4 regions of the Streptomyces sp. NPDC006309 genome follow, and region 3 is predicted to be linked to each of the others. Evidence: riboswitches for the same ligand, from Rfam matches in the RefSeq annotation. Region 3 holds a riboswitch; each other region holds the start of a gene.

Region 1 (6,859 bases), on a different contig from region 3:
GACAAGGAGTTTCGCGAGCCGGACGGCGGGCTCGTGGGTGAGCCCGCCGAACATGACGTGGCTCATCCGGCCGAGCTGCACGCGCGCGGCCTCGTTGAGCACCGGGTGGTTGTAGCCGTGGATGGCCGACCACCACGACGACATGCCGTCGACCAGCTCGCCGGAACCGTCGGCCAGCCGCAGCCGGACCCCGCTCGCGGCCTCGACCACGAGCGGCTCGGCACGTCCGGGCATCGGTCCGTACGGATGCCACACATGCCGCCGGTCCAGCTCCAGCAGTTCCGCGACGCCGAGGTCAGGCATTGGGCGCGAGGTCCGTCCCGGCGCCCCGGCGACGGACGGCGACGAGGTCGGTCCGCGGCTCCCCCGCCGCCGGAGCGGCGGCGGCCGTCGCCGGCCCGCACCCGCCGCCCTCGTGGCAGCCCCCGCCGTCCTCGTGGCAGCCCACGGCGTTCGTCCGGTGCCCGGGCAGCGTCACCTCGTCGGCGCCCTCCACCTCGAACCCGGCGTCCGCGATCATCTCCAGGTCGGCCTTGCCGGCCTGGCCCTCGCTGGTCAGGTAGTCGCCGAGGAAGACGGAGTTGGCCAGGTGCAGCGCGAGCGGCTGCATCGTGCGCAGGTGCACCTCGCGGCCGCCCGCGATGCGGACCTCCACGTCCGGGCAGACGAACCGGACCATCGCGAGGATGCGCAGGCAGCGCTGCGGGGTGAGGTTCCACTCCTTGGCCAGCGGGGTGCCCTCGAACGGGATGAGGAAGTTCACCGGAACGGAGTCGGGGTCCAGCTCGCGCAGCGAGAAGACGACGTCGACGAGGTCCTCGTCCCTCTCGCCCATGCCGGCGATGAGACCCGAACAGGCGGACAGTCCGGCGGCGTGCGCCTTCTGCACCGTGTCCACCCGATCGGCGTACGTGTGGGTGGTGGTGATGTCCTCGTAGGTTGACTCGGAGGTGTTCAGGTTGTGGTTGTAGGCGTCCGCGCCGGCCTCGCGCAGCCGCTCGGCCTGGCCGTCGGAGAGCAGGCCGAGGCAGGCGCACACCTCGACGTCCTCGTGCCGCTCCTTGATGGCCTTGATGGTCTCCGAGACCCGGTCCACGTCCCGGTCCGTCGGGCCCCGCCCGCTGGCCACCAGGCAGACCCGCTTGGCGCCGCCCGCGAGGCCCGCGGCGGCGGCCTGGGAGGCCTCGTCCGGCTTGAGCCAGGTGTACTTCAGGATCCCGGCCTTGGAGCCGAGCCGCTGGGAGCAGTAGGAGCAGTCCTCCGGGCACAGGCCCGACTTGAGGTTCACCAGATAGTTGAGTTTCACCCGTCGCCCGAACCAGTGCCGGCGCACCTTGCCGGCCGCGGCCACCACATCGAGCAGGTCGTCGTCGGAGGTGGCCAGCACGGCGAGTGCTTCCTCGCGGGTCGGCAGCTCGCGCCGAAGCCCCTTGTCCACCAGCGTGTTCAGCAGGTCCATGAGGCCCGATCCTGTCCTACGGGACCGCTCGGGGCCAAGGAGAGTTTGCACAACGGAGACCGTTCACCGTGTGGGTATTGCCACACACTGGGCGGCTGGTCGTGCCGCTAAGGTCTGTCCGCTACCTACAAAAGTACCGGAGGACCCATGGCGTTCGGCTGGATCGACGAGCAGGCCGAGGCGCGCCGCCGCGCCGGACTCGTCCGTACCCTGCGCCCGCGCCCCGCCGACTCCCCGCTGCTGGACCTGGCGAGCAACGACTACCTGGGTCTGGCCCGCCATCCGGAGGTCACCGAGGGAGCGGCCCGGGCCGCCCGGACGTGGGGCGGCGGCTCCACCGGGTCCCGGCTGGTGACCGGCACCACCGAGCTGCACACCGAGCTGGAGCGCGCGCTGGCCGCGTTCTGCGGGTTCGAGGCGGCCCTGGTCCTCTCCTCCGGCTACGCCGCGAACCTGGCCGCGGTCACCGCCCTCGGCCCGCACGGCTCGCTCATCGTCTCCGACGCGGGCAACCACGCCTCCCTCATCGACGGCTGCCGGCTGGCGCGGGGCGGCACGCAGGTCGTCGGGCACGCCGACCCGGAGGCCGTGCGCAAGGCGCTCGGCACGCACGGGGGCGCGGCGATCGTCGTCTCCGACACGGTGTTCTCGGTCGACGGGGACCGGGCGCCGCTGGCCGCGCTGGCCGCCGCGTGCCGGGAGTACGGCGCCGGGCTGGTCGTGGACGACGCCCACGGGCTCGGCGTGCTGGGCGACGGCGGCCGGGGCGCGCCGTACGCGGCCGGCCTCGCGGGAGCCGATGACGTGGTCGCCACGGCGACCCTGTCCAAGTCGCTGGGCAGCCAGGGTGGTGTGGTGCTCGGCCCGGCCCGGGTGATCGACCACCTGGTCAACGCGGCCCGCACGTTCATCTTCGACACGGGCCTGGCGCCGGCGGCGGCCGGTGCCGCGCTGGCCGCGCTGCGGCTGCTGGAGCGCGAGCCGGGACGGGCGGCGCGCGCCCGTGAGGTGGCCGCGGAACTGCATGCACGGCTGACCGCCGCGGGTCTGGAGGCGGTGCGTCCGGACGCCGCGGTGGTCTCCGTGCGGGCTCCGTCCCCGGAGCAGGCGGTGCGCTGGGCGGCCGACTGCCGTACGGCGGGCCTGTCCGTGGGCTGTTTCCGTCCTCCCTCCGTGCCCGACGGCATCTCACGGCTGAGGCTGACCGCCCGCGCGGACCTGTCCGGGGCCGAGATCGAACACGCTGTACGCGTCATCGGCGAGACGCGACCATGAGTCGGCGTGACACGGCCGTGTGTCACCGGATGACGATGAAAGAAATGACCGGTTCTGATCAGAGCGCGGTGATGAATTCGGACCAGCTGCCGGCGGAGAAGAGCAGCGCCGGTCCGGCCGGGGTCTTGGAGTCACGCACGGCGAGCAGCCCGGCTCCGGGGCCGGAGCGCGGCCGGGCCGTCTCCACGCAGTTGTTGGCGCCCGTGCTGTAACTGCTGCGCAGCCAGCGCGCGTCGGGCAGGTCGGTACTGGCAGGGATGTTCCGAGGCGGTGCGGGCATGGTGCCTCCTTACGCGCCGTCACCTATTGCGGCGATGTAGTCCAACGAGTCCTCGGGGGAAAGGGCGTGGAACTGAAGGGTCTGGAAGGCCTCGGTGTAGGCCACCAGGTCTTCTTTCCGTTCCAGGTAGAGGCTACTCGTCAACTGGTCGAGAACGACTACATCCAGATCGGAAGTGCTCGGAAATGAGAAGATAACGAAAGGCCCGGTGAGGCCGATATGCGCCCCGGCACTGAAGGGCAGGATCTGGAGCCGTACCTGGGGCAGCGAGGCGGCCTCCATCAGCCGCTCCAGCTGACGGGACATCACCGCGCGACCGCCGACCTCCCGGCGCAGCACCGCCTCGTCCAGTACGGCGCTCAGCGCCGGCGGCGGGTCCGCGCGTAACACGTCCTGCCTGGCCAGACGCACCTCCACCAGGGTGTCCAGCCGGTCCTCGTCCAGGTCCTTGACGGCCGCCCGGGTCACCGCGCGGGCGTACTCGGCCGTCTGGAGCAGGCCCGGCACGACCGTGGTCTCCAGGGTGCGCATGGCGCTCGCCTGCGACTCCAGGCTGATGAAATCGCGGTAGGTGGGCGGGAGTTCCCCGCGGTAGGCGTGCCACCAGCGGTTCCGGCCGCCCGCGTCCTGCGACCCCGCCAGCATCAGCAGCAACTCGCGCAGGTGTCCGTCGTGGACGCCGTAGGCGTCCAGCAGTAACCGCAGATCGGCCGGTTTCACACCACTGGCCCCGGTCTCGATCCGGCTCACTTTCGACTGGTGCCAGCCGACGAGCCGGGCCGCCTCACCGCTGGTGAATCCGGCGCCGGTACGCAGCCTGCGCAGTTCGGCGCCCAGTTTGCGACGGCGCACTGCCGGACCGTTCTGCATGGGCTCCTCCTTACTCCTTCCGGGCCGCCCACATACGGTTTCGCAGCGCAGGGTTCACCGCTTCGAGCGACAGATATATGCATATCCCGGTGGATCGCTCCCCCTGACCGACCCGTTGATGGCAGTCTGGCGAACAAGCACCAGTTCCGGGACCGTACTCGAAGCATTCGCTGTATGTCGGACCGCGGTCCCGCGGGAAAGGGACGACGTCGCCATGGCAGACCATCTGGAAGCATCCGTCACTCTGCCGAGCGATCCCGCCTCGGTCTCCGCCGCCCGCTCCTACGTCGTGGGCACCCTCGTGGAGTGGGGTCTGCCCTCGGACACCGAAACGGCCGACACCGTGCGGCTGATCGTCTCGGAGCTGGCCACCAACGCCGTGCAGCACACCCTCGGCCAGTCACCCACCTTCACGGTCGACATCGCACTGGACCGTGACGAACACCTGCGCATCGGTGTCACGGACAGTCATCCCCGCTTCCCGAAGAGACTGCCCGCCGCCGTGCAGCAGGACAACGGCCGCGGCATGGTCATCATCCGCTGGCTCACCGCGGAGCACGGCGGCAGGCTCCGCGTCCGCCCCACCCGTGAGGGCGGCAAGACGGTCTGTATCGAACTCCCCTGGACGCTGCCGGCCGCCCCGTTACCGGCAGGCGGGCCGCAGGAGCCCTGAGCGGCATGGCCGCCCGGCCGGCTCCGCCGCGGGACGTGTCGGCCCCGGGCCGCCCGTGGTGACGGGCGGCCCGGGGCGGCGCTACGGCGCTCGGAGCGGGCCCAACGCTCGGAGCGGGCCCGGCGCCCGGAGCCGGCCGTTCACCGTGGCGGGGGCCGGGGCCGGGCGCTCTCGCTCCGCGGCCGGGTCAGCTGACCCGGCCGTACCAGACGCTCCTGGTCCAGATCTTCTGAAGCCTCACCACGTCACCGGTCCTCGGGGCGTGCCAGATCTTTCCGTGGCCCGCGTAGATGCCGACGTGGTACACGCTGGAACCCGAGTGGAAGAACACCAGGTCACCCGCCTTGCGGCTGCGGGCGGAGATGTGGTGGGTCTTGTTGTACTGCTGCGCTGCGGTGCGCGGCAGCTTCTTGCCCACCTTCTTGAAGGAGTAGAAAGTCAGCCCCGAGCAGTCGAACCTGCGCGGACCTGTGGCGCCCCACTTGTACGGCGCACCCTTCTTGGAGGCCGCGACCTTGAGTGCCTTCGTCGCCATCGTGGCGGCGGACGCGTCGGTGGCGAGGCCGGGCACGGCGATCGAGCCGCCCACGGCGGCGAGGGTGAGGGCCGAGGCGGTGCCGGCCCTGGCCATCAGTGACGGGACACGATTGAGCGCAGTCATGCGCAACCCTTCGTCAGCCGCCTGTGAAGGATGACCTGTCGGATTCGGGCTGGCGAAGTTGCCCGGCCGTGTCGCCACGGCTTCACCCCAAGGGCGGCTCGGAACCCCGCCCGTCCGCGTCGAGCAGACGAACATGTGTTCCGGCGACCCGTCTTGCCTGGGTCCTCCACTCCTGCCGATCCACTCCTGTCGACCGGTCATCCGGGCGGCGGCAGGACTCGGCGTCCGCCCGGATCGCCCCGCCGCGGTGGCGGGGTCTTGTCGTCAGTCAGGGATCTTGACCTACAACTGTCGGAAAATCCCAACGGAATCGGGGCTTTGTGGTGTTACTCACCACTCACCCGTTCGGGTGGACATCGCTGTGTTCGAGTCATCGTCAGGACCCGTGCGTAGCCCCCGACCTGGGGCTAAACGCTCTCCGCCGCACACCCGACCCACATGCCGCACAAGTCGGGAAGCCCGAAAATCATTCCGGATGTCCACCGGACGGGCGTACCTCGTTCGGACCGTTTCGAGCCCGGCGCGAACGGAAAGCGTCGACACGGGGACTTCGGACGGCCGGCCGGGTGTCCGCCTCAGCCGACGGCATCGGGCGGGAGCGCGACGCGAGCGGTACGGCGCTCACCGTCCAGCACGCGCAAGGCCCGTGCCAGCGTGTCCCCGTGCAGCTCCGTCTCGCCCCGCTCGTGCATCACCTCGAGCGCGTCCCGGAGCTCTGCCGCCTTGCGCACCAGGGCCTGGGCCGCGCGCAGCCCGCGGTACGTGTCTCCGTGCCGGGCCGGATTGACGCGGCCCAGCAGGTCGGCCGCCTCCAGGTAACGGTCGATCAGGTCGCCCTCGGCGCGGGTCAGCGCGGGCAGCGGCGGCAGCTCCGGCGGCATCGGGGGGCTCACCTCGCGTCCGGTGCGCCGGGCGCGTTCCGGCGGCTGGGCACGATGTGATCCACCAGGCCGTAGGCGAGGGCCCCGGGGGCGTCCAGGAACAGGTCCCGCGCCAGATCCTCGTGCACCTGCCCGGCCGTGCGCCCCGTGTGCCGGACGAGCATCTCCGCCAGCAGTGCGCGGACCCGGGCCAGCTCCTCGGCCTCGATGAGGAGATCGCTGGGCCGGCCGCGCACCGGCTCGGGCAGTCCGGGCTGTTCGATCAGCATGCGCGCGCCGGGCAGTGCGGACCGCTTGCCCGGGGCGCCGGCCGCGAGCAGCACCGCGGCGGTGGAGGAGGCCTGTCCCAGGCAGTACGTCGCCACGTCGCAGCTGATGTAGCGCATGGTGTCGTAGATCGTGGTCATGGCGTGGAAGGGGCCGCCCGGCGAGTTGATGTACAGCGTGATGTCCCGGTCAGGGGCCGCGTGTTCGAGGTACATGAGCTGGGCCGTCACGTCGCTCGCGGCGGTGTCGTCGACCGGGGTGCCGAGGAGGACGATCCGGGACTCGAAGAGCTTGCCGTACGGGTCGAGGGTGCGGGCGCCGCTGCCCGTGCGCTCGGTGAACTCGGGCAGGACCTGGCGGGCGAACGGTCGGGACATGGGCACACCCCTCTCACGCGGACCGGCTCCGGTCCGCTCTCCGTAAAAAATGTACAGGACGTACAGAGCGAGGGAGGTGTGCGCCGGTGGACACGTCACCCGCCGTGGCGGGGTCC
Region 2 (6,859 bases), on a different contig from region 3:
CCGGGTGTTCTTCGGCAACAGCGGCACCGAGGCGGTCGAGACCGCCCTGAAGTTCGCCCGGTACGCCACCGGCAGGCCCCGCATCCTCTACTGCGACCACGCCTTCCACGGCCTGACCACCGGCTCCCTGTCGGTCAACGGCGAGAGCGGCTTCCGGGACGGATTCGACCCCCTGCTGCCCGACACGGCCGTCCCCCTCGGTGATCTCGACGCGCTCGCCCGGGAGCTGGGCAAGGGCGACGTGGCCGCCCTGATCGTCGAGCCGATCCAGGGCAAGGGCGTGCACGAGACGCCGCCCGGCTATCTGCGCGCCGCGCAGGACCTGCTGCGCCGGCACCGGGCGCTGCTCATCGTCGACGAGGTGCAGACCGGGCTCGGCCGCACCGGCGACTTCTACGCCTACCAGCACGAGGACGGCGTCGAACCCGACCTGGTGTGCGTGGCCAAGGCGCTGTCCGGCGGCTATGTCCCGGTCGGGGCCACCCTCGGCAAGGAGTGGATCTTCAGGAAGGTCTACTCGTCCATGGACCGCGTCCTGGTGCACTCGGCGAGCTTCGGGTCCAACGCCCAGGCGATGGCGGCCGGCCTGGCCGTGCTGTCGGTGATGGAGAACGAACAGATCGTCGCCGGGGTGCGCAGGACGGGTGAGCTGCTGAAGTCCCGGCTGGCCGCGCTCATCGACAGGTACGAGCTGCTCGCCGACGTCCGCGGCCGGGGCCTGATGATCGGCATCGAGTTCGGCCGGCCGTCCTCGCTGGCGCTGCGCAGCCGCTGGACGGTGCTCCAGGCGGCACGCAAGGGACTGTTCGCCCAGATGGTCGTCGTCCCGCTGCTGCAACGGCACCGGATCCTCACCCAGGTGTCCGGCGACCACCTGGAAGTGATCAAGCTCATCCCGCCACTGATCATCGACGAGGAAGACGTGGACCGGTTCGTGGACGCCTTCACCGCGGTGATGGACGACGCGCACACCGGCAGCGGCCTGCTGTGGGACTTCGGCAAGACCCTGATCAAACAGGCGGTGGCAAACCGCTGACCACGGGTCTGCCGGGGCGGGCGCCTCTTCGAGCGCGTTCGCCTCCAGCCCCGACCGTCACCGGTTATGCAGCACCATTTGCCTCTGAGGCAAGAGAATTGCCGCTCGGGCAAAAATCGGGCTGAATGGAGGCATGAACGCCTCAGACGTCCCGCCGCCGACGGGGCCGGGTGAGGGTCTGCCCGCCGTCGCGCCCCAGCTGCGCGCCCTGCGCCGGCGTGCGGGGCTGACCCTGGAGGCCACGGCGCATGCCGCGGGGCTCTCGCCGGCCCACCTGTCCCGCCTGGAGACCGGGCACCGCCAGCCCTCGCTGCCGATGCTCCTCGCGCTCGCCCGTATCTACGGTACGACCGTCTCCGAACTGCTCGGTGAGACGGCCGCTGACCGGGACGCGATCGTACGGGCCGCCGACATGGAACCCACGCGTGCGGGCGGATGGACGTATGTGCAGGCCGGGGCGCCCGGCCGCGGTATGCAGGCCCTGCGGGTGCGCGTGCCCCACGGCTCGCAGGGCGACATCGTGCGCGTCCACCCCGGTGAGGAGTGGCTGTACGTCCTCAGGGGGCGGCTGCGGCTGCGGCTCGGGGACACCGCGCATCTGCTCGCCGCCGGCGACAGCGCGCACTTCGACTCCCTCACCCCGCACCGCCTCGCCGCCGAGGACCAGGACGGCGTCGAGCTGCTGTTCGTCCACACCCTGTTGCAGAGTCCCACGGCCACGCTGTGCCTGGGGCCGCTGACCGGAGAGCTGCCATGAGTGACTTCGAGACCAAGCTCCCCCGTTCCCTGTGGATCCGGCTCGTCATCTACATCGCCCTCGGGCATGTCCTGGCCGCGTTCCTGTACCTGCTGTTCACGGTGGGCGCCAAGTCGTGACCCGCCGGGCGCCCACGGCCGGGCCGGCGTCCCCGGTCAGTCCAGCAGGCGCTCGCGGAGCCGTTCGCGGGTCTCGGGGGCAAGGCCCAGGCCCTGGCGCAGGTAGGTGTCGACCTCACCCCAGGTCTCCTCGATGCTCTCGAAGGCCGCTTCCAGGTACTCGGCGCGGGCGTCGAAGAGCGGGTTGAGCAGTTCCATGACCTCGGGGGTGTACGCGGAGTCGGCGCTGCCGCTGCGGCGGACCTTGTAGCGGCGGTGCCTGGCGTTGGACTCCAGGTAGTCCGCGACGATGGCGTCCCGCTCCACCCCCAGGGCGAGAAGCGTCACCGCTATGGAGATGCCCGCGCGGTCCTTGCCGGCCGCACAGTGCATCAGCGCGGGCACGCTGTCGTCGGCGAGCGCGTGCAGCACCCGGGAGTGCTCGGCGGTGCGCTCCCGGACGATCTTCCGGTAGGAGGCGATCATCCGGGCCGCCCCCTTGCCGTCGTCGAGGATCGCACGCAGCTGGTCGAGGTCGCCCTCCCGGACCATCGTCCAGAACTCGGCGCCGTCCGCCGGGTCGCTCAGCGGCAGGTTCACGTTCCGCACGCCGGGCAGCTCGACATCGGGGCCCTCCAGCCGCTGGTCGGCCGAGTTGCGGAAGTCGAAGACCGTGTGCAGGCCCAGGGAGGCGAGGAACGCCGCGTCGTCCTCGGTCGCGTGCGCCAGATGCCCGCTGCGGAACAGCACGCCGTGGCGCACCCGCCGTCCGTCCGTGGTCGGCAGCCCGCCCACGTCACGGAAATTGCGCACTCCGGCCAGCTCCGGCTCGGTCGACGGCACCTGCTGCGTCACGGGGGCTCCTCCCGGTCGGCCCCGCCGGCGCGGCTCACCGGCGGGCACTTCGACGACCATACGACATCGATTTCCCCGGGCGACGAGTCGTCCACAGGCATTGTCACGCGGTCCGGCGCCCTGGATGATGTTGGTGTCTGAGCGTCGTTGTCGGTACCTGTGAGGTCTCGATGGCGGGCATCGCCGAAGACGGCCGTACGTGGTTCCTGTCCGGCCCCGGCAGTTGCGCCCTGCATCTCACCGGCGCCGGCGAACTCACCCGGTGGACCCCGCGGGAGCTGGCCGAGGCTCAAGGAGATCCGGCCGGTCGCGCAGCGCGGCGAGCTGTACCGGCTGCGGCCCCCGACGGGCGGCCTCGGGCGCGGTCCAGTACGTCCTGGGGGAGGAGGCGATGGTCCCTCGCCTGGCTCCAGGCGCAGCGCTAGGCGAACCGGCGCCGGCGGTCCGGCTGCGCGGACCCGACCCGGCGGCATCGTACGAATGCCGCGAAACGGGGACAATCCATCGCGGGGGCGGTGCTGCTGCACCACGGGTTGTGTACGGGACTCTAGGGAGACCTGGATGCGGCGGTTTTCCGGCTGCGTCACATCTGAGCCGCGTGCCCGTATTGGGAGTTTTCCTCCAACTCGGCGCGATTTGAGGTGGCGTGGGAAGTGTTCACGTGAGGAGCGTCATATCCGTGACCCTGCGTCGTACGTCATGTCCACGTAATACCGGTCACGGCAAGGGGATTTGGGGGACGGGAGAGGCGGAAACGCACGCAGGGTGACCATGAGTTCCCGTATCCGGTCACCCGAAACGCGAACAGCGGGAACCTGGTGCTTGTTTCCTCGCGTCCCCCTCGCTTACGTTCACCACCAATCCGGACGGAACGCCGAATCCTGCCGCCGCCCGGAACCCCACACACTTGACCCGCGTCCGGCAGGAGCGGGGGACCCACCAGGTAAAACCGCCTGTCCCGGTCTCCGCGACAGGCTTTGGGGTGCAGCCGTGCGGTGCACGGCCGGGCAGCTCCAGCCCGAACCCGACAGCTGACCTCGCAGGCGCCGGAGAGGAACCGCGCCATGTCCGCCAAGGGCAAGCACCGACGTCCCAAGCCCCAGCGTTTCTCCCGCTCCATCGCCGCCGCCGGAACCGGTGGCGCCGCGCTGGCACTCCCGCTGATCGGGGCCACCGGCGCGCACGCCGCGCAGACCGCCGCCCCCGTGCAGGCCGTGTCCGGCAAGACCGCGCAGTCCCTCCCGGACACGGCGGACAAGGCCGCCGCGCGGCCCGGCACGGATCTGCGCACCTACACGGTCCGCAGCGGCGACTACCTCTCGAAGATCGCCGACGAGCAGCGTGTCACCGGCGGCTGGCAGCGCCTCTACGACGACAACCGGCAGGCCGTCGGCGCCGATCCGTCGCTGATCCACCCGGGCCTGAAGCTCAGCCTCGGTGCGAAGGCCGCGCAGACCCGCACCGGGACCGCCGCCCCGCGGCACACCCCGGCGACCCCGGAGTCCACCCGGTCCGCCCGGACCCCGCAGTCCGCCCCGTCCTCCACGTCCACCGGTGTCTCCACGGGCTACACCCTCCCGGTGGCGGGCGCGGCCACCGGCACCGGCTATCACGTGCCGGGCGGCATGTGGTCCAGCGGCTACCACACCGGCGTCGACTTCGTCGTCCCGACCGGCACGTCCCTCAAGGCCGTCGCCGCGGGCACCGTCGTCTCCGCCGGCTGGGGCGGCGCGTACGGCAACCAGGTCGTCATCCGGCTGAACGACGGCTACTACGCCCAGTACGGCCACCTGTCCCAGCTCTCCGTCTCGGCCGGCCAGAGCGTCACCCCGGGCCAGCAGATAGGCCTGTCCGGCGCCACCGGCAACGTGACCGGCCCGCACCTGCACTTCGAGATCCGCACCACGCCGGACTACGGCTCCGACATCGACCCGGTCGGCTACCTCCGCCGGCACGGCCTCGCCGTGGGCTGACGCCCGGCCCCCGCACCGCCCGCCTGGCACGCCGTCGAAGGCCGGACCCCAACCCGGGGCCCGGCCTTCGGTGTTCCGGTTGCGCGGCGTTCAACGCGCCTGGCGACAGCCCTATTCCGGGGTTGGCGGATTCTTTAGGAGTGGCTCATCTCACCGTTAGTCAACCCCCGCCTACGGTCGCGTAGGTCACACCCGAAGGTGAATCATGATCCGACGTGGCAGACGATTCGAAGAATGACAACAGATCAGTGATCGGGTCGTACGTAGCGGTGGGGGACAGCTTCACCGAGGGCGTCGGCGACCCCGGCCCCGACGGGGCGTTCGTGGGCTGGGCCGACCGGTTCGCGGTCCTGCTCGCCGACCGGCGTCCCGAGGGCGACTTCCAGTACACCAATCTCGCCGTACGCGGCAAACTGCTGGACCAGGTCATGGCGGACCAGCTCCCCAGGGCCGTCGAACTGGCCCCGGACCTGGTCTCCTTCTGCGCGGGCGGCAACGACATCATCCGCCCGGGCACCGACCCCGACGAGGTGGCCGAGCGCTTCGAACGTGCCGTGGCCCGGCTCACCGAGACGGTCGGCACCGTGCTGGTGACGACCGGCTTCGACACCCGTGGCGTGCCCGTGCTCAAGCACCTGCGCGGCAAGATCGCCACGTACAACGGGCACGTCCGCGCCATCGCCGACCGGTACGGCTGCCCCGTGCTCGACCTGTGGTCCCTGAAGTCCGTGCAGGACCGCAGGGCCTGGGACCGCGACCGGCTGCACCTCTCGCCCGAGGGGCACACGCGCGTGGCCCTGCGGGCCGGGCAGGTCCTCGGCCTGGAGGTCCCGGCCGACCCGGAGCAGCCGTGGCCGCCGCTGCCGCCCCGGGGCACCCTGGAAATCCGCCGCGACGACGTGCACTGGGCCCGCGAGCACCTCGTCCCGTGGATCGGGCGCCGGCTGCGCGGGGAGTCCTCCGGCGACCACGTGACCGCCAAGGGCCTGCTGTCGCCGGACGACATCAGGATGCGGATCGCCACCGTGGCCTGACCTCATGGCCGGCCCACGCCCGGTACCGTCTGCCCCGCACACGCGGTGCGGGGCAGACGGTACCGGGCGTGGCGGCACGTTCGGCCTTGCCGCCCGCTGCTCACCGCCCACCGCCGCCCCGGGCACGAAGCCCGGCGCGTGCCCGGTGCGGGCTTGGGCGCATGCCGGTCCCGGGCTGCGGCGCGTGCCCGGTCCCGTGCTTCGGCGCCTGCGAGCTCCGGGGTTTGGGCGCCTGCCTGGTGCCGGTGCGGGCGCGTGCGCAGCCTGTCCGTCGGGGCGTGCCCGGTGCGGGTTTCGGTGCTTGCCCGGTCCTGCGCTTCGGTGCCTGTGCGCTCCCGGGTTTCGGCGCGTGCCCGGTGCTGCACTTCGACGCGTGCCCGGTCCGGGGCTTCGGTGCATGCCTGGTGCCGGTTCGGACGCGTGCGCAGCCTGTCCGTCGGGGCGTGCCCGGTGCGGGTTTCGGTGCTTGCCCGGTCCTGCACTTCGGTGCCTGTGCGCTCCCGGGTTTCGGCGCGTGCCCGGTGCGGGCTTGGGCGCGTGCCGGTCCAGCGCTTCGAAGCGCACTCAGCCTGCACTCCGGCGCGTGAGCGGTGCCGGTTTCGGTCCCTGCCCGGTCCCGCCCTTTCGGCGCATGCCGGTCGGCCCTTTCGGTGCCTGCGCGGTCTCGTTCCTCGGCGCGTGCCCGGTCCCGGTCCTGGGCCTCGGCGACTGCCCGGTGCGGGAATGTGCCGCCGGGGCGGTGTCGCCCGCTCCGGGCCCGGGTGGGCGCTCTCAGCGCTCGGGGCCGGCCAAGGTCTCGCGGTCCAGGCCGAGTTCCCGGGCGAGGGCGTCGTCCACCCACTCCTGGGCCCGGGCCCGTGGCACCCCGCCCGGGTAGGACGTCAGCTGTACGGCCAGACCGTCCAGCAGCGCGGTCAGCCGCAGCGCCGCGCCGGCCGGGTCCGCGCACACGAACTCACCGGCCGCCACGCCCTCGGCGATGACCTCCGCGATGGCCGCCTTCCACTGCCTGTCCAGCTCCCGGGTGACATCGCGGAGCGCGGGCTCGCGCAGGGCCACCGCCCAGCCCTCGATCCACAGCCGCCAGCCTTTGGCCTGCCCGGTCG
Region 3 (6,859 bases):
GGCCCACCCCGCCGGGGGCGCGGCCCACGCCGACGACCGCCACGGACCCGGGCGCGAGGAGCCGCCGTACCGAGCGGGCCTCGGCGCGCTGCTCCCGCGCGCGCTGCACGGCCAGCGAGCGGTCGGTGGGTTCGAGGCCGAACTCCAGGCGGACGACGCCGTCCTCGAAGCTGCGCTTCTGGGTGTATCCGGCGTCCGTGAACACCTTGATCATCCTGCTGTTGGCGGGCAGCACCTCGGCGGCGAAGCGGCGGATGCCCCGCTCGCGCGCCACGGCCGCCACGTGCTCCAGCAGGGCGGAGGCGACCCCGCGGCCCTGGTGGGCGTCCTGGACGAGGAAGGCGACCTCGGCCTCGTCGGCGGGCCCGGAGGCGGGCATGCCGTCGGCGCCGATGCGGTCGTAGCGTACGGTGGCGATGAACTCGCCGCCGATGGTGGCCGCGAGTCCCACCCGGTCCACAAAGTCGTGGTGCGTGAAGCGGTGGACGTCCTTGGCGGACAGCCGCGGGTAGGGCGCGAAGAAGCGGTAGTACTTCGACTCGTCCGAGACCTGCTCGTAGAAGCTGACCAGGCGGTCGGCGTCATCGACGGTGATGGGCCGGATGCGCGCGGTACCCCCGTCGCGCAGCACCACGTCCGCCTCCCAGTGGGCGGGGTACTCGTGCCGGTCCTGCCGGTCCGCCGGGGTCTGCATGGGCCCCAGAGTACGGCTCGCGTACGACAACGTCGCGAGGCAGTCTGTGGAGGACGACACGCCGGACCGAGGCCGCGGTCCGACGGCACACGGAGGGGACGAAGGTCCGCTCCGGGCACGCTTCACGATATGGGAAACTGGTCTAGACAACCCTGAGTACTGAAGGGCAGCATCACATGGCTGAGCGCCGCGTCAACGTCGGCTGGGCCGAGGGCCTCCACGCCCGCCCCGCTTCCATCTTCGTCCGAGCCGCCACGGCCACAGGCGTCCCGGTGACGATCGCCAAGGCCGGGGGCGACCCCGTCAACGCGGCCTCCATGCTGGGCGTCCTGGGCCTGGGCGCCCAGGGTGGCGAGGAGATCGTCCTCGCCTCGGACGCCGAGGGCGCGGACGCCGCCCTCGACCGTCTGGCCAAGCTGGTCTCCGAGGGTCTCGAGGAGCTCCCGGAGACCGTCTGAGCCTTACCGCGCAGAGCGCCGGAGCCGCGTTCGCCCCCCGGGGCGGCGCGGCTCCGGCGTTTCCGCGCACGCTCCGCACGGTATTGCGCCGGTTCACGGCCGGCTCGCGCCGGAACTTCCTCGCGAATTCACAGGGAACGGAATTCAGGCAGGGGAAAACATCCGGCCGACAAGCGGGAGACATTCGCCCGACAATTCCCCTCCTTTGTATACGGCGTCCGTGTTAATTCCGCGGGCCCGTCGTGTTTACGGCCCGTTGCGAAGTCCTCACACGCCCCGGGGCACCGGGGAAACGCAGCCGGTGGCCGCTGGTGGCGCGCTCGGTGTGCAGCGCGGTGAGCGCCCGCGCGCGCTCCCCGTCCCCCCGCGCCACCGCGTCCACGATCGCCCCGTGCTCCGCCCACGACTCCACCGGGGCGAGCGGCGTAGCCACCGCGTACATCCAGGCGATCTTGTGCCGCAGCTGGGTGAGCACCGAGGTCAGCGAGGGGCTGCCGGAGGCCTGGGCGAGCGTCTCGTGGAACCAGCCGCCCAGCGCGCGCAGATCCTCGCCGCCACCCCTCCTGGCCCGCTCCTGGCCCAGCCGGACCAGTCCGCGCAGCACCTTCAGATGGGCCTCGGTGCGCCGCTGCGCGGCCCGGGCGGCCCCCAGCGGCTCCAGCAGCAGCCGCATCTCCAGCAGGTCGGCGGCCTCCTGCTCGGTCGGTTCGGCCACGCACGCGCCCGCGTGCCGGCGTGTCACCACGAAACCCTCCGCCTCCAGGGTGCGCAGGGCCTCGCGGACGGGGACACGCGAGACGCCGTAGCGGCGGGCCAGGACTTCCTCGGTGAGGCGGCTGCCGCGTTCGTGGACACCGGCGACGATGTCGTCCCGGACAGCGGTGCACACCGAGTGCGCCGGAATACGCATGACCGACCTCCGCCTTAATACCCGTGAAACGCCGACGATGGACGCGTGTTCCCGTGACTCTATTCCAATGGACCTGAATTTCCGACGGCCGGGCGTCATCCATGGATATATTTTGGTCAGCGGGTCCGGCGGGCACCGGAAGGAAACGACGGAAAAAGGAGAAAGCCCCGGCTCGGTGAGCCGGGGCTTGGCAGGCCGTGCGGGTGTCCGTCCGGTCAGACGTTCACGCCGTGCTTGCGGAGGTAGGCGACGGGGTCGATGTCCGAGCCGTAGTCGGGCGTCGTACGGGCCTCGAAGTGCAGGTGCGGGCCGGTGACGTTGCCGGTCGCGCCCGACACGCCGATCTGCTGCCCCGGGACGACCTTCTGGCCCACCGTGACACCGATGGACGACAGGTGGCCGTACTGGGTGTACATGCCGTCGGCCATCCGGAGCACGATCTGGTTGCCGTACGCGCCGCCCCAGCCCGTGGAGACGACCGTGCCGGAACCCACCGCGTGGACGGAGGTGCCGCTGGCCGCGTGGAAGTCGATGCCGGTGTGCGAACCGGAGGACCACAGGGAGCTGCTGGCCTGGTAGGCCGTGGAGACGTACGAGTGCGCGATCGGGATGACGAAGGCGTTCAGCCGCTTGCGCTCGGCCTCGCGGGCGGCGCGGACCCGCGCCTCGCGGACCTCCTGGGCCCTCTTGGCGGCCGCCTTCTCCGCGGCCGCCTCGGCCGCCTTCTGCTCGGCGGCCTGCTGCTGGGCGGCGGCCTGCGCGTCGATCTGCTCGGCGACGTCGTCGTTCACGGTGAGGACCGGGGTGAGGCCGGTCTCCTCCACGGAGCTGTCCGCGGCGAGCGCCGGGGACGCGGCGAGGGTGCCGATGACGCCGGTGGTGGTGAGGGCCGCGACACCCGCCGCCTGAGCGGTGGTGCGCTTGACCCGGCCGGGCTTGCGGTGCTTCCCGGTGGCGCACATGAACGCCATGAAGTGGCTGGTCCTTTCCTTCCCTCTCGCCTACCGGGTTAGCTGACGGGTTCGGAGCAGGAAGGTCTCCTACGGGCCCCCTCGCTCACGCGCGGGCGCCCGATTCACCCCAGGGACGATGGGTCCCCGGCTCCCCTGGCTCGCGCCGTACGGGGACTCGGCGATGACTGTCCGCTGCCGCGGGTGCGGCGCACTGCCTGACGAACAGCCCGGATGACGGTACGGCGGCCCGCTCCCCCTCCTCAAACAGATCCGGGTTTTTGTAGCGCATCCCACAGGGCAGACAGGCAACCTCCGCCCCAAAACGGGCATCTGAGTGAACGAGTGGAACGGCAGGGGCCCTGACGACCCGTAGGTCGGCAGGGCCCCACGCGCGCGCGTACGCCTTCGCGTCCGCCGGTGCGTCTACTCCGCGGCGACGACGGTGACTTCGCCGATGCCGAGTGCCTCGACCGGCTCCTTGATCCGGGACGCGTCACCGACGAGGACCGTCACCAGGCGGTCCACCGGGAAGGCGTTCACGACGGCAGCGGTGGCCTCCACCGTGCCCGTGGCGGCCAGCCGCTGATACAGCGTCGCCTGGAAGTCGTCGGGCAGGTGCTGCTCGACCTGGTCGGCCAGCGTGCTCGCGACGGCCGCCGCGGTCTCGTACTTCAGCGGCGCCACGCCGACGAGGTTCTGCACGGCGACGTCCCGCTCCGCGTCGGTCAGGCCCTCCGCCGCGAGCGTGCGCAGCACCTTCCACAGGTCGTCCAGCGCGGGGCCGGTGTTCGGCGTGTCCACCGAGCCGCTGATGGCGAGCATCGCCGCGCCCGTGCCGTCCGGCGCCGAGCGCAGGACCTGACCGAAGGCGCGCACGCCGTAGGTGTAGCCCTTCTCCTCGCGCAGGACGCGGTCCAGGCGGGAGGTGAGGGTGCCGCCGAGGCAGTACGTGCCGAGCACCTGGGCGGGCCAGACCCGGTCGTGCCGGTCGGCCCCCACGCGGCCGATGAGCAGTTGCGTCTGGACGGCACCGGGCCGGTCCACGACGATCACGCGCCCGGTGTCGTCGGCGGTCACCGGCGGCACGGGCCGGGGCTCGCCAGGGGTGCCGGTCCAGGCGCCCAGGGTGTCGGCGAGCAGCGCGTCCAGGTCGGCGCCGGTCAGGTCGCCGACGACGACCACGGTGGCCGTGGCGGGCCGCACATGGCGGTCGTAGAAGGCGCGTACGGCCGCCGCGTCGATCTTCGCGACCGTCTCCTCGGTGCCCTGGCGCGGGCGGGACATGCGCGAGTCCGCCGGGAACAGCTCCCTGGAGAGTTCCTTGGCGGCCCGGCGAGCCGGGCTGGCCAGCTCGTGCGGGATCTCGTCCAGGCGGTTGCGGACCAGCCGCTCGACCTCGCTCTCGGCGAAGGCGGGCGCGCGCAGGGCGTCGGCGAGCAGGCCGAGGCCCCTGGCCAGCCGGGAGGCCGGGACCTCCAGGCCGAGCCGGACGCCGGGGTGGTCGGCGTGCGCGTCGAGCGTGGCGCCCGCGCGCTCCAGCTCGGCGGCGAACTCCTCGGCCGAGTGCCGGTCGGTGCCCTCCGAGAAGGCCCGCGCCATGATCGTGGCGACGCCGTCCAGACCGGCGGGCTCGGCGTCCAGCGGCGCGTCCAGCAGCACCTCCACGGCGACGACCTGCTGGCCGGGGCGGTGACAGCGCAGCACGGTCAGGCCGTTGCCGAGGGTGCCGCGCTCGGGGGCCGGGAACGCCCAGGGCCTGGCCTCACCGGGCTGGGGCTGGGGGTGGAACTCCATGGTGGCGAGCTCGGTCACTTGGCCGTCTCCTCGTTCTCGGTCTCGTCGCGGCCCGCCTCTACGGTCGCTTCCTGCTCCGGGTCCCCGGGGACCTCGGTGTCCTCGACGGCCTCCGGGGACTTCGGCTCGTAGACGAGGACCGCGCGGTTGTCGGGGCGCAGACGAGCCGCGGCGACCTCCCGCACCTCCTCGGGGGTCACCTCCAGGACGCGCCGCACCGCGGTGAGGGCGAGCTGCGGGTCGCCGAACAGGACGGCGAAGCGGCACAGTTCGTCGGCGCGGCCCGCGACCGTGCCGAGCCGGTCCAGCCACTCGCGCTCCAGCTGGGCCTGGGCGCGCTCCATCTCCTCGGGCGTGGGGCCCTCCGCGGCGAACCGGGCCAGCTCCTCGTCGATGGCGGCCTCGATGACCGGCACCTCGACGTCACCGGACGTCTTCACGTCCAGCCAGCCCATCGAGGGCGCGCCGGCCAGGCGCAGCAGGCCGAAGCCGGCCGCGACGGCCGTACGGTCGCGGCGCACCAGCCGGTTGTACAGCCGGGAGGACTCGCCGCCGCCGAGGACGGTCAGCGCGAGGTCGGCGGCGTCGCACGCGCGCGTGCCGTCGTGCGGCAGCCGGTAGGCGGCCATCAGGGCACGCGCCGGGACCTCCTCCACGAGGACCTCGCGCAGCTGCTCACCGATGACGTCCGGCAGGGAACCGTCGCGGGGCTCGGGCTTGCCGTCGTGGGCGGCGATGGAACCGAAGTACTTCTCGACCCAGGCGAGGGTCTGCTCGGGGTCGATGTCGCCGACCACGGACAGCACCGCGTTGTTCGGCGCGTAGTAGGTGCGGAAGAACCGGCGCGCGTCCTCCAGGGTGGCCGCGTCCAGGTCCGCCATCGAGCCGATCGGCGTGTGGTGGTAGGGGTGGCCCTCCGGGTAGGACAGGGCGGTCAGCTTCTCGAAGGCGGTGCCGTAGGGCACGTTGTCGTACCGCTGGCGGCGCTCGTTCTTGACGACGTCCCGCTGGTTCTCCATGGACTCGTCGTCCAGGGCGGCCAGCAGGGAGCCCATGCGGTCGGCCTCCAGCCAGAGGGCGAGCTCCAGCTGGTGGGCGGGCATGGTCTCGAAGTAGTTGGTGCGCTCGAAGCTCGTGGTGCCGTTGAGCGAGCCGCCCGCGCCCTGCACCAGCTCGAAGTGGCCGTTGCCCTTGACCTGCCCGGACCCCTGGAACATCAGGTGCTCGAAGAGGTGAGCCAGGCCGGTTCGCCCCTTGACTTCGTGGCGGGAACCGACGTCGTACCAGAGGCAGACCGCCGCCACGGGGGTCAGGTGGTCCTCGGAGAGCACCACGCGCAGACCGTTGGCCAGGCGGTGCTCGGTCGCTGTCAGGCCCCCGGAGCCTGCCTCGGCTGTGGTCGTGTGACCCATGGGCATGTACGTCCCTTCGCGAGCGGAGGCGGTCGTAGAAACCGCGGTTTTCCTGCCGTTCCTGCCACTGTATGCAAAGCGTGCGGGGCCCCGGCGAAGTTCCCGCGGGACGTACGCCCACAGCGGATCGCGTAGCCTGCGTGCGACCCGTCTCCGGAGGGCTCCCCGGCACCGGCCGGGCCGACGGAGACCGGGTCGTGGCCCGGGCTGTCAGTGCGGCGGTCCACAATGGTCCGCGTCAGATCAGTCAGTCGCTTCAGCAAGGAGCCGGCAGCGATGGCCCGCCGCAGCACGAAGACCCCGCCGCCCGACGATTCGTACGAGGAGCGGATCCTCGACATCGACGTCGTGGACGAGATGCGTGGCTCCTACCTCGAGTACGCCTACTCGGTCATCTACTCGCGTGCCCTGCCGGACGCCCGTGACGGCCTCAAGCCGGTGCACCGCCGCATCGTCTACCAGATGAACGAGATGGGCCTGCGCCCCGAGCGCGGCTACGTGAAGTGCGCGCGCGTGGTCGGCGAGGTCATGGGCAAGCTGCACCCGCACGGCGACGCCTCGATCTACGACGCCCTGGTGCGCATGGCACAGCCGTTCTCCATGCGCGTGCCGCTCGTCGACGGCCACGGCAACTTCGG
Region 4 (6,859 bases), on a different contig from region 3:
GAGTCCGTCCGGCACACCCGGACCCGGGGCGAGCCGCGGTTCCCGGACGGGCCCAGGGCCGATCCCGCCGGCTCCCACTTCGAGCGGCGGATCCGCAGCTTCCAGCCGCGGCGCAGCCGGGTGACGGCCGGGCAGGCCGACGCCCTCCAGCGGCTGTGGCCCACCTGGGGGCTGGACATCGACGGGCAGCGGGTCATCGACCTCGGCGAGCTGTTCGGGAACGACCGTCCCGTGGTCCTGGAGATCGGGTTCGGGATGGGCGAGGCGACCGCGCGGATGGCCGCGGCCGACCCGGGCACCAACATCCTGGCCGTGGACGTGCACACCCCGGGGCAGGGCAACCTGCTCAATCTGGCGGAGCGCGACGGGCTGTCCAACGTCCGGGTGGGCAACGGCGACGCGATCATCCTGCTCCGGGAGATGCTGCGCCCCGACGCGCTGGACGGGCTGCGCGTCTACTTCCCCGATCCCTGGCCCAAGAAGCGGCACCACAAGCGGCGCCTCATCCAGCCCGAGTTCCTCACCCTGGCCGCGGCCCGGCTGAAGCCCGGCGCGATCGTGCACTGCGCGACCGACTGGGAGCCCTACGCCGAACAGATGCTCGAGGTGCTCGGCGCGCACCCCGACTTCGAGAACACGCGGGCAGAGGGCGGTTTCGCCCCGCGCCCCGGGTTCCGGCCGCTGACCCGTTTCGAGGGACAGGGCCTGGACAAGGGTCATGTGGTGAACGACCTGCTGTTCCGGCGCGTCCCGCACCGGGAGCGATGAGTCCGGCACCGCGCCCGGACCGGTAATCCGCTCCTGCCCCTCGTCCCCTCACCGTTAGGGTCGATGCCGTGGCCACCAGTCCCCCGTTCCCGACGTATCCCCCGCGCCCCGGCGACGGTGTGCTCCGCCATCCGCACTGGTGGCAGCGCAGGTGGGTGCGGTACGGGGCGCTGAGCACGCTGCTGGCGCTGTCGGGGCTGGTCATCCTGGCGCTCGTGCGGCGCCAGACCGGCACGGAGGGCTTCGTCGTCGGGCTCGGGCTGGCCGTGCTGCCCGTGCCCTGGCTGATAGCCGCGTTCCGGTGGCTGGACCGGGTGGAGCCGGGGCCCTGGCGGAACCTGGTCTTCGCCCTCGCCTGGGGAGCGTGCGCGGCGGCGCTGATAGCCATCGTCGCCAACAGCTTCGCCACCCGGTGGATCGCCACCTCGACCGCGGACCCGGCCGGCGCCGACACCCTCGGCGCCACCGTGATAGCGCCGATCGTCGAGGAGTCCGCGAAGGCCGCGGCCGTCCTGCTGGTCTTCCTCTTCCGCAGACGCCACTTCACCGGGATCGTGGACGGTGTGGTGATAGCGGGGATCACCGCCACCGGGTTCGCGTTCACCGAGAACATCCTCTACCTCGGCACGGCCTTCGGGACGGACCAGCTCACCGGCGGCCGTGGCATCGCCTCGGTCACCGCCGCGACCTTCTTCGTGCGCATCGTGATGTCGCCGTTCGCGCACCCCCTGTTCACGGTCCTGACCGGCATCGGTTTCGGTGTCGCAGCGCGCTCCGGCGAGCGGCAGCGTGTGCGGCGGGCCCTGCTGCCGGTCTGCGGACTGCTGCTCGCGATGAGCATGCACGCCTTCTGGAACGGCTCCTCCACGTTCGGCCGGTACGGGTTCTTCGCCGTCTACGCCGCCTTCATGCTGCCCGCGTTCGCGCTGCTGACCTGGCTCGCGATCTGGACGCGGCAGCGGGAGCTGCGGACGGTGCGCGCGGAACTCCCCGCGTACGTACTGGCCGGATGGCTGGGCCCGGGCGAGCCGTTCGCGCTCGGGTCGATGCGGGCGCGGCGGATGGCCCGGGACTACGCCCGGCACCACCTCGGCCGGCCGGCGGCGCGGGAGGTGGCGCGCTACGAGGCGTACGCGACCTCGCTGGCGTTCCTGCGGCACCGGGGGCGGCGCGGGCGGGCCGGGGCCGACTTCGTCGTACGGGAGCGGGAGCTGCTGGACGAGCTGTGGCGGCGCAGGGAACCGGCACGCCCGGCACTGGAGTACGCGGCGCGGGCCGCCACGCCGGCCCGCCCGGTGTACGTGGGCCCCGTGCCGTACTGGCAGGGCGCCCCGGCGGGCGCCCACCCGGCCTACAACCCGTACCGGACATAGCCGGACGGGACGGCCGGGGCGGATCGGCCGGGGCGGGCCGGGGGGCTACGCGGAGGCCGTGGTCAGGGTGGCCAGCTCGTCGTCCGTGAGCGTCAGGTCCGCCACACCCAGCAGCGCCGGGAGCTGTTCCACCGTGCGTGCCGAGGCGATCGGGGCCGTGACGGTCGGCTGGGCGGCCAGCCAGGCCAGCGCGACCGTGGCGACCGGGACCTCGTGGGCGGCGGCGATGTCGTCCAGGGCCGCCAGGACCCGCCGGCCGCCCTCGGAGTCCGCGTACTTGCGGGCCGTACCGGCGCGGGCGCTGTCGACGGTCGTACCGGGGCGGTACTTGCCGGTGAGGAAGCCCGACGCGAGGGAGAAGTAGGGGACGGCGGCCAGGTTCTCGCGGGCGGCGAGGTCCTGGAGCGGGCCCTCGTACGTGTCGCGGGAGACCAGGTTGTAGTGGGGCTGGAGGGCGACGTAGCGGGCCAGGCCCTCGCGGTCGGAGTGGTCGAGGGAGGCCCGGAGGCGCTCGGGGCTGATGTTGGAGGCGGCGATGTGCCGGACCTTGCCCGCCTTCACCAGCTCGTCCAGCGCGCCGATGATCTCCTCGACCGGCACCTCGGGCTGGTCGAAGTGGGTGTAGTAGAGGTCGATGCGGTCGGTTTCCAGACGGCGCAGCGAGGCGTCGGCGGCGGCCTTGATGTTCGCCGCGGACAGGCCCCGGTACTCGGGGTGCTGGCTGACCTTGGTGGCGATGACGACGTCGTCGCGGTTGCCGCGGGCCTTGATCCACTTGCCGATGATCGTCTCCGACTCGCCGCCCCGGTTGCCCTCGATCCAGGCGGAGTAGGAGTCGGCGGTGTCGATGAAGTTGCCGCCGGCGGCCGTGTAGGCGTCGAGGACGGCGAAGGAGGCCTGCTCGTCGGCGGTCCAGCCGAAGACGTTGCCGCCGAGGGCGAGCGGGAAGACCCGGAGGTCGGAGGAGCCGAGTGTGCGGAGTGATGTCAGTGAGGTCATACGTCACTACAACGCCGGCGGCGATGATCACAATCCGCCGCCGGCGCCAAGTTCCCGCAAAACCGTCAGGGGGTGAGGCCCTTGTCCCGCAGCCACGCCATCGGGTCGATGGCGGCGGCCTGGCCGCCGGGGTGGACCTCCAGGTGCAGGTGCGGGCCGGTGACGTTGCCGGTGGCGCCGACCCGGCCGATGACCTCGCCGGTGGTGACCTTCTGGCCGGCCGTGACGTTGATCGAGGACTGGTGGCAGAACCACAGTTCGGTGCCGTCGTCCAGGGTGAGGATCGTGCGGTAGCCGTAGGAGCCGGCCCAGCCCGCCTCGGTGATCGTGCCACCGTGGATGGCCTTGATGAGGGTGCCGGTGGGGGCGGCGAAGTCCAGGCCGGTGTGGTGGCCGGAGGACCACATCGTGCCGGCCTGGCCGAACGTCGAGGTGATCGTGTAGGAGGAGGTGGGCAGCGTGTACTTCCCGGCCGGCTTCGCCGGCTCGGCCAGCCGCTTCTCCTCGGCCGCCTTCGCGGCCTTCTGGTCCGCCTTCTTCGCGGCGGCGGCCTCCGCCTCGCCCTTGGCCTCGGCCGCCTTCGCGGCGGCCTCCTTCTCGGCCTGGGCGGCGGCGGCCGCGCTCTGCTTCTCGGCGGCGGCGAGGGCGACGGCGGTGGCCTTGTTGTCGGCCTGGCCCTGCTGCTGCTCGGCCTGGGCCATGATCCGGTTGCGCAGGGCCTCGCCCGCGTCGGTGTCCCGCTGGTCCTCGGCGGAGGCCACGCCGACGCTGCTGAGCGCGGTCGTGGCGGTCTGCGGCGCCTCGGTGGCGGTGTCGCCGAAGAGGGAGCCGACGGAGGGCAGGTCCGGCAGGGAGAGGGAGACCGGCGGCTTGCCGGTGTTGGCGCTGGCCATGCCGCCCGCGCCGACCGCGGCCATCACGCCGACGCCGAGGACGGTGGAGCTGCGGGCGAAGCCGCCGCGCTGCTTGGCGACCCGGTGCCGGCCGCGGACCGGGGCGACGGAGTCCTCGGTGGGGTTCCACTCCTCCCAGGGGCCCGCGTCGGCCCGGTGGGCGTCGTAGCCGAAGGTCTCGGTCTCGCGCCGAGCCGGCACGAACGGGATTTCGGGGGCAGGGCGGTTGGACGCCACGCGGGCGTGCTCCTTTCCTTCCGCCGCCTACCGGGTTAGCTGACGGGTTCGGAGCGGGAAGGTCTCCTACGCGCGTATACCGGTCGTGGACCGTGTGGGCTCCACGTCGGCGTTCGCGAGATTCACCCCAGGGTGGTGGTTCCCCGGTTCCCTTGCGGGATTCGGCGCGTGCGCGCGGAGCCGTCGGTGACGGCTGGGACGACCGCGCTGCGTTATCGAACGTTAATAGACCCGCCAGTCACTTTCCAAGCTGTTCGCCATGATCATCAATGTTCAAACCTGGGGATTTACCGGTCATGACATGCACAAAGCGGGCGAGTTGACCGACGTACAGGAGTCACTCGCGGCTTTGATGGTGACTCGACCGTCACCGCACAGGGCCCACCCGATCACGGTCCGTCACAGCTGCCGGGGGGCCGCGGAAGCGATGTGCATCGCACCCTGTGGATGGCGTACAGTAGAGACACAACGACGCGGGGTGGAGCAGCTCGGTAGCTCGCTGGGCTCATAACCCAGAGGTCGCAGGTTCAAATCCTGTCCCCGCTACTGGAACTCAGGGCCGGAATCCAATGGATTCCGGCCCTGAGTGTCATCCGGCGAGCAGATGCCCGTTCGGCGCCTTGGCGAGGGACTCCAGCTCCGGCAGTACGACGACCCGGGCGCCCGCGCCGGTCAGCACACCCGAGCCGTCGGCCGCCGCGACGAACGTGTCGGGCTCCCGCCACGCCGTGACCACCCGGCGCACCCCGGCCCGCAGGATCAGCTCGGCGCAGGGGGCGGGGCGGGAGGCGCGGCGGGCGCAGGGTTCCAGGCTGCTGTAGACCGTGGCGCCGGGCAGGCGCGGGTCGGCCGGGTCGGTCTTCGCGAGGGCCGCCTCCTCCGCGTGGACCACAGGGTCGGCGCCTTCGCGGGAGTGGCCGCGGGCCAGCTCCGTACCGTCCGCGGCGACCACGACCGCGCCCACACTGAACGCCGTCCGGGAGGGCGGGCACAGGGCGGCGAGTTCGCAGGCGGTGCGCAGCCAGTGACGGTCGGCCGGGGTGGGGACCGGACCGGTGCCGGGGGCCGTGGGCTCGTAGCGCATGAGGACGACGTCCTCGATACGGCGGGTCTCGGTCAGGCGCAGGCGTCCGTCCTGGTAGGCGCCGGGGCCGAACAGGCGCGGGGCCGCGGGGTCGCCGACGAGGAGCGGGGCGAGGACGAGCTGGAGTTCGTCGGCGAGGTCCTGCTGGAGCAGCTGGGTGTGGACCTGGCCGCCGCCCTCGACCATCAGGCGCTCGACGCCCCGCACGTCGTGCAGATGCTCCAGCAGGGCCCGCCAGTCCAGGACGGGGCCGAGCGCCACGACGTCGGCGGTGCCGCCGAGGAGACGCGCGGCCCGGCCGGCGCCGGCGTCGGTGGTGCAGACGAGCTTGTCGCCGCCGGTGTGCCAGAAGTGGGCGCCCGGGTCGAGGTCGCCGGAGGCGGTGACCGTCACCTTCAGCGGGTACGCCGGCCGGCCCGCCGCGACCCGCGCCGCGCGCCGCTCGGCGGAGTTGACCAGCAGACGCGGGTTGTCGGCGCGGATCGTGCCGGCGCCGATCAGGATGGCGTCGGCGGAGGCCCGTACCGCGTCGACCCGGTCGAAGTCGGCCGGGCCGGACAGCAGGAGCCGTTCGGGGCCGGTGTCGTCCAGGTAGCCGTCGAGGGAGACGGCGGCGGACAGCAGTACGTACGGCAGGGGCATCGGCGTACTCCCTCGCGGCGGCCCGGTGGACCGGCCGAAGTCTTGGTTCAAAGTTGGAACAAACCTACACTGGCGGCATGACGACCCGCTGGCTCACTCCGCAGGAGCAGCGCGCCTGGCGCGCCTACCTCGCCGCGTCCCGGTTGCTGGAGGACGCGATCGACCGGCAGCTCCAGCAGGAGGGGGGCATGGCCCACCTGTTCTACTCCGTACTGGCCAACCTCTCCGAGGCCCCCGGCCGGCGACTGCGCATGACCGACCTCGCCGAGACGCTGAAGATCACGCGGAGCAGGCTGACGTACGGGGTGACCCGGCTGGAACGGGACGGCCTGGTGCGCCGGGAGACCTGCGGCCAGGACCGGCGCAGCTCGCTCGCGGTGCTGACGGACGAGGGGATGGCCGTACTGGAGCGTACGGCGCCGGGGCACGTCGAGACGGTGCGCGCCACACTGTTCGACCGGCTGACCCCGGAGCAGGTGGGGCAGCTCGAGGAGATCTGCGCGGGGATCGCGCGCGGCCTCCAGGGGGAGGACGGCGAAGGCGGGGCCGCGGCGGAGGACGTGCCGTGGCGCCGGCGGTCGTCGCCCTGTTCGGGCTAGCGCGCCACGCGACATTGCTTGAACTTTAAAGCATGAGGTAGGGTCCGGAGCCGGCAGCTGCTTCAAACCTGAAGCAGACAGCAGACACGGAGACCCCACGCATGCCCGACATCCCCGCCGCCACCCCGCGCGCCCGCGTCCGGGTACCGCTGCGCTTCGCCGACGGCTACGGCGCGGACGCCGAACTCGTCACCTTCCACGGTCTCGCCGACGACCAGGAGCACATCGCCGTCGTCCTCGGCGACCCCGGCCCGGTCCCGCTGG

What was found. A riboswitch is a leader RNA that binds a small molecule or an ion and turns the genes downstream of it on or off. The one in region 3 is predicted to bind cyclic di-AMP.
Region 1: it holds a riboswitch for cyclic di-AMP, as region 3 does, so the genes downstream of both, ABZ117_RS25860 (C40 family peptidase) here and ABZ117_RS04625 (M23 family metallopeptidase) in region 3, are expected to answer to the same signal.
Region 2: it holds a riboswitch for cyclic di-AMP, as region 3 does, so the genes downstream of both, ABZ117_RS13755 (peptidoglycan DD-metalloendopeptidase family protein) here and ABZ117_RS04625 (M23 family metallopeptidase) in region 3, are expected to answer to the same signal.
Region 4: it holds a riboswitch for cyclic di-AMP, as region 3 does, so the genes downstream of both, ABZ117_RS10770 (M23 family metallopeptidase) here and ABZ117_RS04625 (M23 family metallopeptidase) in region 3, are expected to answer to the same signal.

Annotation. Positions count from the first base shown of each region.
Region 1 covers NZ_JBEXRO010000022.1:117,536-124,394, forward strand. Annotated here, with positions in the region: gene ABZ117_RS25830 (adenosylmethionine--8-amino-7-oxononanoate transaminase) at 1-303, opposite strand, end outside; gene bioB (biotin synthase BioB) at 296-1,459, opposite strand; gene ABZ117_RS25840 (8-amino-7-oxononanoate synthase) at 1,607-2,734, shown strand; gene ABZ117_RS25845 (DUF397 domain-containing protein) at 2,793-3,014, opposite strand; gene ABZ117_RS25850 (helix-turn-helix transcriptional regulator) at 3,024-3,884, opposite strand; gene ABZ117_RS25855 (ATP-binding protein) at 4,099-4,557, shown strand; gene ABZ117_RS25860 (C40 family peptidase) at 4,745-5,218, opposite strand; cyclic di-AMP (ydaO/yuaA leader) riboswitch at 5,221-5,358, opposite strand; gene ABZ117_RS25865 (hypothetical protein) at 5,794-6,099, opposite strand; gene ABZ117_RS25870 (ATP-dependent Clp protease proteolytic subunit) at 6,108-6,743, opposite strand.
Region 2 covers NZ_JBEXRO010000008.1:93,143-100,001, forward strand. Annotated here, with positions in the region: gene ABZ117_RS13730 (aspartate aminotransferase family protein) at 1-1,036, shown strand, start outside; gene ABZ117_RS13735 (XRE family transcriptional regulator) at 1,170-1,793, shown strand; gene ABZ117_RS13740 (DUF6126 family protein) at 1,790-1,912, shown strand; gene ABZ117_RS13745 (tyrosine-protein phosphatase) at 1,949-2,746, opposite strand; partial or broken gene ABZ117_RS13750 (GH36 C-terminal domain-containing protein) at 2,995-3,297, shown strand; cyclic di-AMP (ydaO/yuaA leader) riboswitch at 3,647-3,805, shown strand; gene ABZ117_RS13755 (peptidoglycan DD-metalloendopeptidase family protein) at 3,811-4,719, shown strand; gene ABZ117_RS13760 (SGNH/GDSL hydrolase family protein) at 4,968-5,753, shown strand; gene ABZ117_RS13765 (TetR/AcrR family transcriptional regulator) at 6,525-6,859, opposite strand, start outside.
Region 3 covers NZ_JBEXRO010000002.1:480,879-487,737, forward strand. Annotated here, with positions in the region: gene ABZ117_RS04610 (GNAT family N-acetyltransferase) at 1-694, opposite strand, end outside; gene ABZ117_RS04615 (HPr family phosphocarrier protein) at 871-1,152, shown strand; gene ABZ117_RS04620 (GntR family transcriptional regulator) at 1,376-2,062, opposite strand; gene ABZ117_RS04625 (M23 family metallopeptidase) at 2,278-3,033, opposite strand; cyclic di-AMP (ydaO/yuaA leader) riboswitch at 3,046-3,206, opposite strand; gene ABZ117_RS04630 (pitrilysin family protein) at 3,439-4,827, opposite strand; gene ABZ117_RS04635 (pitrilysin family protein) at 4,824-6,227, opposite strand; gene ABZ117_RS04640 (DNA topoisomerase IV subunit A) at 6,498-6,859, shown strand, end outside.
Region 4 covers NZ_JBEXRO010000005.1:364,923-371,781, reverse strand. Annotated here, with positions in the region: gene trmB (tRNA (guanosine(46)-N7)-methyltransferase TrmB) at 1-768, shown strand, start outside; gene ABZ117_RS10780 (PrsW family intramembrane metalloprotease) at 837-2,141, shown strand; gene ABZ117_RS10775 (aldo/keto reductase) at 2,187-3,131, opposite strand; gene ABZ117_RS10770 (M23 family metallopeptidase) at 3,206-4,270, opposite strand; cyclic di-AMP (ydaO/yuaA leader) riboswitch at 4,278-4,447, opposite strand; tRNA gene ABZ117_RS10765 (tRNA-Met) at 4,743-4,816, shown strand; gene ABZ117_RS10760 (dihydrofolate reductase family protein) at 4,860-5,996, opposite strand; gene ABZ117_RS10755 (MarR family transcriptional regulator) at 6,074-6,595, shown strand; gene ribA (GTP cyclohydrolase II) at 6,697-6,859, shown strand, end outside.